DNA from 2 places in the Halomonas sp. ISL-56 genome. Region 1 is predicted to be linked to the other one. Evidence: predicted binding sites of a transcription regulator. Region 1 holds the regulator's gene; the other holds the start of a gene.

Region 1 (3,419 bases):
CAGCGCTTTGGGTACAATCCCTAATGCTTTCGGCGTATCGAGATTGGGCACTTGTAGCGGTGAGTTGGGAAGATCCTGGCGGATCGTCATGCCGCAGTCCACGGCTATCCAGTGGTCGTCATAGCCGTATAGCGTTAGATTCATTCCAATCTCACCGCAGCCCCCCAGCGGCAAGATGCGCAGCGGTGGACGACGACGGGGACGAATTTGAACGCGTGGTGAATGCATCTGTTATGAAAAACCTAAAAAGTAGTGACTTAACTATACGGGAAGGCAGGGGCGGCTAACAATCATCCTTGGCCTTCCGATACAATATGCAGCCTAAGCCGCTGGTTTGTCATAATTACCTTAGAAATAGGTCAAGAGTAGCTCACATGTCTCATTATTATCGTTTAGTGGTTTCCTGTCCTGACCGGGTGGGGATTGTTGCAAGGGTCTCGAGTTTTATTGCCCAGCAGGGCGGCTCTATTACCGAAGCCAGCCAGCACTCTGATTTAGAAACCGGCTGCTTTTTTATGCGCTATGAAATTTTGGCGGATTCGGTAGGTATGACCGTAGAAGCGTTGCGTGAGGCGTTTGCGCCGGTAGCCAGCGAATTCAATATGCAGTGGTCACTGGTGGATACCCAACAACGTCGGCGGGTAGTACTGATGGTATCGCGAGAGTCACACTGCTTGGTCGATCTACTTTACCGCTGGCAAGCGGGTGAGCTGGATTGCGATATTGTTGGCGTTATCTCCAATCATGACGATATGCGTTCTTTGACAGAGTGGTACGGCATTCCATACCACCATGTGCCGGTAGACCCTGACAATAAGCAAGCCTCCTTTGCCAAGGTACAGGCCGAAATCGACAGCGCCCGCGCTGACTGCGTGGTGTTGGCACGCTATATGCAAATTCTGCCCCCTGATCTGTGTGCACGCTATGCGGGACGCGTGATCAATATCCATCACAGCTTTTTGCCCTCTTTTGCCGGGGCAAAACCCTACCACCAGGCTTACCAGCGGGGCGTAAAACTTATCGGGGCTACCTGCCATTATGTGACCGAGGAGCTCGATGCAGGCCCCATCATCGAACAGGATATTCATCGCGTTAGCCACTGTCATACGCCCACTGATCTAGTCCGCTTTGGCCGTGATGTAGAGAAGGCGGTGCTCGCTCGCGGGTTGCGTTGGCACTTAGAAGATCGCGTGCTGGTGCACGGCAATAAGACAGTGGTCTTTAGCTAGAGGCTCCCTAACGCCATCAACCCGAGAGGCCGCCATGTCATTCGCGCAAAGTGTTTTAGCGCCCTGGGCGCTGCTGTTTACCTGGCTACTCTCGCTAGGCGTTTTAGCGTGGGCACTTTGGGGGCGGCCCTGGCAGGTGTTGCTAGCGGATACGGCGCTTCAGCACCGCTGGCTAGGCGCCACGCTGGCAGTGCTGCTGATGTGGCAGCTTCGTGCGCAGGCGGTTGATTGGCTCACGCTGCACCTTGTTTTCACAGTATTAATGACACTCGTTTTTAAAGCACCATTAGCGCTGATTAGCAACGTGCTGATTAATATCGCTATGGTGGTCATTGGTCGCAACGAGTGGATGCTAATGGGGGCAAACGTACTGGTTACTGGTGTCGTCCCGGCGGCCGTTATTGGCACGGTATGGCGGTTGGTGGATCGCCGCCTACCGGATAACTTGATGGTGTTTCTATTTGCCTGTGGCTTTTTTGGTGCGGCGCTGGCAACGCTGGGAGGTGGGCTGGCGGCGGTACTGCTCATTATTGTTGCAGGTACTGATCCTGAGGCGATCTATCTCGCCCAGGAGTATGCGCGCTTCTTGCCTCTGTTAATGCCTTCAGAGGCGTTCATCACCGGCATGCTGTTGAGTATCCTGCTGGTCTATCACCCTAACTGGGTGGCCACCTTCAATGACCACCGCTATATCGACCTGCAATAGTGGTGGTTGCTAGCCGAGTGCCTGGCCATTACCGCCACGAATTACCCCTACACCAACGCCTTCGATATCGAGCGACTGGGATCGCAGGTCGATTTCAATGGGCGCAAAGTCGGGGTTTTCAGCAAATAGCGTCACTTGGTGCCCCTGGCGTTTGAAGCGTTTGACCGTTACTTCATCATCTAGTCGTGCTACTACAATCTGGCCATCGCGCACCCGGTCGGTGCGATGCACCGCTAATAAATCGCCTTCCAAAATACCAATATCTTTCATCGAAAGCCCGCGTACGCGCAGCAGGTAGTCGGCTTTGGGTGTAAAATACTCGGCTGGCAGGGGGCAGTAACGATCAATATGTTCAGCGGCTAAAATGGGGCTGCCAGCGGCCACCTCACCGATTACGGGCAGTCCAGTCGGCAGCGTCTCAACGTTGGCAGCAGGTAACGAGGTGACGGCGTTTTCCAGGACGTCTTGAGGTTCCTGGTTGGGCAGGCGGATGCCACGAGAGGTGTTGCGGATAATGCGAATAACGCCTTTGCGTTCCAGCGCGCGCAGGTGCTCTTCTGCAGCGTTGGGAGAGCGGAAGCCAAGTGCTTTGGCAATTTCGGCGCGGGTAGGAGGGTAGCCAAATTCGCCCATAGTCTTAACGATAAAATCAAACACGTGCTGTTGGCGAGCGGTTAGCGGACGCGACATACCAGACTCCATAAATTGTGAATAGACAGTAACAAGTTAAATGTCGACTTAATCAATGAGTGGTTAAGTATACAGTATGTTCCTCTGTCCAGTATATGGCTTGTCAGCGCCTATCGGTGATGCCTATGCAATTTTCCTAATCGTTTGAAACTAAGTTTCTGCTTATTTAACCAGCCACATTTTGTCAATAAATCAAGCGTTGAGCCCGGCAAAGTTATGGCATAGTATTTTGCTATGTTTTAAACACCTGTTTCCCTGGAGAGCGACATGGCTCAATCTGATACGGTGACACGTATACTCGATACCGCTGAGGTGCTGTTTGCAGAGCGGGGTTTTGCCGAAACGTCGCTGCGTAACATCACAAGCAAAGCGCGCGTTAACCTGGCCGCCGTCAATTACCACTTTGGTTCCAAAAAAGCCCTGATTCAGGCCGTTTTTTCGCGTTATCTGGATCCTTTTAATCAGCGTTTTCACACCGCTTTGGATGAGCTGGAAGGCCAACACGCTGGGCGCGTTATCCCGCTTGAAACACTGCTCGAAACCATGGCCACAACTGTTCTTGCGGTGCCAGCTGAGCGCAACAGTTTAAAAGTGTTTATGCGTCTGCTCGGTCTTGCCTACAGCCAGGCCCAGGGACATCTCCGGCGCCATATCCAGCAAGAGTACGGCGATGTATTTACCCGCTTCACCGAGCTTGTCCGTAAAGCAACGCCAAACCTGCCTGACGCAGAGCGTTTTTGGCGGCTACACTTTATGCTTGGCACGGTTATATTTACCCTGTCTGGCCTTGATGC
Region 2 (3,419 bases), on a different contig from region 1:
AGGGCAGCGCTATTAAGGCATGGGGATTATATTGTAACTGGTCTCGGCGGTGGCGGTTGGTATTCAGAAATACCATTACCGCACGGGCCAGGCTCTGCTGTTCGCGCAGTTTTTCAGCACTACGCTGGGCGTGGCGTCGCAGGGCGTTATGTACTTCGGCAAAAACGCCGGTGGGTTGGCCGAAAGAGCGCGAGGTCATAATGCGCTCTCGGGGCTTATCTATTGCGTTCATCTCCAAACAGGGGACGCCGCGCAGCTCAAGCGCGGTGCGTGCTAGCACCACCGAGAAACGCTTGCGGAGCTGTTTTTCATTGCTTTCACGCAAGTCCCAGGCGGTGTTAACGCCGCCAATGGCCAAACGCTCGGCGAGTCGATGGCCGACGCCCCAAACACTGCCTACCGGCGTACGTTTGAGCAACGCCTGCGTGGTGTGATCCTGTCCATCAAGCAAGCAAACGCCTTGGTAGTGAGGGTATTGCTTGGCAAGGTGATTGGCCAGTTTGGCGAGCGTATGCGTGGCTGCCAGCCCAATACACACCGGCAAGCCCAAGTGGCGGCGTATACGCTGGCGCAGGCGTCGCCCTAGCGCCGCACATTGTTCTGTAGTGAGACCTTCTAAATAGACAAACATCTCATCGATTGAGTAGGGCGCAACCGCAGGGCAGGCATCACGCAGTAGTTGGGCCAGTCGCCCCGACATATCACCGTACAGCTCGTAGTTAGACGACAGAAGATGGATCTCGCCGCGCTGGCGCAGTCCTTCAAGCTTGAAGGCGGGCGTCCCCATGGGAATATCCAGTGCTTTCAATTCGGCTGAACGGGCGATCACACAGCCATCGTTGTTTGACATCACTCCCACGGGCCTGCCTTCAAGCTTGGGCTGAAACACCCGCTCGCAGCTTACGTAGAAGTTGTTGGCATCGACTAGACCAATCATCGCAAGTCCTCATCTCGAATATGCGTGTTTGCGCAAACAAGCATGTCAACGCACATACTCGTGCACCACGGTGCGCACCACACCCCATAGCTGGCAGTCGCTGCCTTCAAGGGGCAGCGGCGGGTAGTTTGGGTGGCTTGAACATAGATGCGGTCTGCCCCGGTAAAGCGCATAGCGTTTTATCAACGCCTCGCCCTCCAGCATAGCGACCAAAATATGCCCCAGACGCGGCTCAATACTGCGGTCAACAATCAGCAGGTCGCCTTCAAAAATACCCCAACCTTCCATACTGTCGCCGGTGGCGGTGACATAAAACGTCGCGGTGGGGTTTTTAACCAGCCGTGTATTGAGATCCAGCGTGCATGGCTCGTAATCCTGAGCAGGTGAAGGAAAGCCGCTAAAACCAGCGCGGCCCAGAAAAGTTAAATAAGGCAGCGGCTGAGAGGTTAACGGCAAGGCTGGCGTAAGGTGATCTGACTGGCCCGGCATCGTCGGCATCCTGATTTTAAAATATTGTATAAATATACAGTATTTTTTGAGGCGAGAGAAAATGAAAAATAAGTCAGGGTCTTTAACGAAATCTCCAAACGGTGCGCTTGGCATCTCACTTTTATTAGCTTAATGATATGCTTAAGGCATCTTAAAGGGAGATCACCGCATGCATGTCTTCGGTTATTACCGGCGCTTTACCACAGGGCTTTCGGCTCTTTTGATTTCGGGCATGGTGAATGCATCGCCCGAGCAACTTGAGGCGGATTTTCGTGAACGCATGATAGGCGAAGACGATAGGCTCACTTTTAGCCGTATCTACGAAGACAGTGAGCAGCAACGCTATATTGCTGAGGATATAGCGATTACTCACGCCAACGGCGATGTGATCACCCTTGAACGCTATAGCGTCGAGGGAGCCTATGAGCACCCCGACCAAGTAGTGATGGAGAGCATAGTCTTTAGAGAAGTTGGGCAAGCTGATCCACTCCTCAGTATCGCAACGTTAGTGCTGCCCCAGCCATCACGGGCGGTGTTCTCCGCTGAAGATTTTGATCAGGCGGTGGAGAGTGTCTCCTTCAACGCCGTGACGGCTAGCGATATCATGCTACGGATGGACGACGGTGCGGCAGAGAGTGCTTTAACAGAGATGAGTCATACTCCCGTGAAAGGCTATATTCATATTGATGACTTCACGCTGGAGGGGTTGAATCGTAGCGCCTTAGAGCTATTGAACATCGAGGGAATCAGTGCAGAGTTCAAGTACCTAGAGAGCGGTATTACCTCAGAGCTCGCGCTGACGAATCTGCGCATTGAACAACTGGTCGGGCTAGATAACCCCGGGGCAGAGAGCGTTGAGCACGCTGAGCTTAACGGCTTTAGCCTGACGGGTGACGACTGGCGCGTACTCCTTGATAAGCTGTGGGTTAACGGTAGCAACCATACCGGCGATGCGGGCTTTGAAGGGGCTTATTTCGATGTGGCTGAACTGATTCGCCTCGCTCCCCCTGACGATCGCGAAGCGATCCAGAGTTTGAGTAATGTACTCACCGGCGGTACTGGGCAGTTAAGGGCAGAAGGGCGCAACCATTCCCGGTGGGAGGAGGCTGATGAGGGCAATCGGCTAATATCCGAAGGATTCTTAACGCTAAGCGGTGCCGCTGGGTTTGAATTCACCATGGATCTTCCTATCACGCTCCCGAAAGGGGTGACTATAGAGCAGGCAACGCAGAACCCCGCGTTGTTAGAGTTGGCAACGCTGCATGGCGGCGACGTAGTTGTCGCTTACTCCGATGAGGGGTTGTTGCCGCGTATAGCGACTGAAATGGCCAGCCAACAAGGTATTCCCGAAGAGCGGGTGATCTCCCAGATCGCGGCACAAGCCCAGCAGTTTGGCCAGCTGTTAGGCCCGCAAGTCAGCAAATTAATGACCGGTATGGTCGATATCATGGCGGGATATTCCCAACAACTAACCGTCAATGTGGCGTTCCCCAATCCGTTTATGCTTAATCAATTTATTATGAACCCTATGGGCAACGTTGATCAGTTGAGATTCTCCTACCAATTAGAGTAGCTCCCTCTATCAGCCCGGCTGTCCAGTTGGTCAGCATTGAGCGGCCAGGGCAACATGAAACACACTCATGCACGACCTGACGCGGATGCGATGAAAGTCGCGTCAGGCTGCGTTATGATAGCGCCCTCGCTTCTTCCATGATGATGCTTTCTCGTTACGAGGTTCCCGCCGATGTTCAGCCGCGATATGACAATTGCCGGATTCGATGATGTGCTGTTTGATGCCATGCAGAAAGAAGTGGAGCGCCAAGAAGCCCACATCGAACTGATCGCTTCCGAAAACTACGCCAGCCCCCGAGTACTCGAAGCCCAGGGCAGCCAGCTGACCAATAAATACGCCGAGGGCTACCCCGGCAAGCGCTACTACGGCGGCTGTGAGTTCGTCGATATTGCTGAAAATCTGGCCATTGATTACGCCAAA

Evidence for each region. Region 1 encodes LexA, which represses DNA repair genes until DNA is damaged. Its sites were predicted from a motif close to TACTGTNTANNTANACAGTA; they were not measured.
Region 2: the regulator LexA is predicted to act here: its motif matches at 1,449-1,468, upstream of J7J49_RS06600 (LexA family protein).

The regions. Positions count from the first base shown of each region.
Region 1 is NZ_JAGGRO010000021.1:39,510-42,928, reverse strand. It holds gene J7J49_RS18145 (ribonuclease J) at 1-144, opposite strand, end outside; gene purU (formyltetrahydrofolate deformylase) at 375-1,229, shown strand; gene J7J49_RS18135 (energy-coupling factor ABC transporter permease) at 1,264-1,935, shown strand; gene lexA (transcriptional repressor LexA) at 1,945-2,625, opposite strand; gene J7J49_RS18125 (TetR/AcrR family transcriptional regulator) at 2,893-3,419, shown strand, end outside.
Region 2 is NZ_JAGGRO010000008.1:99,155-102,573, forward strand. It holds gene J7J49_RS06595 (Y-family DNA polymerase) at 1-937, opposite strand, end outside; gene J7J49_RS06600 (LexA family protein) at 983-1,426, opposite strand; gene J7J49_RS06605 (aq_1923 C-terminal domain) at 1,596-2,999, shown strand; gene glyA (serine hydroxymethyltransferase) at 3,171-3,419, shown strand, end outside.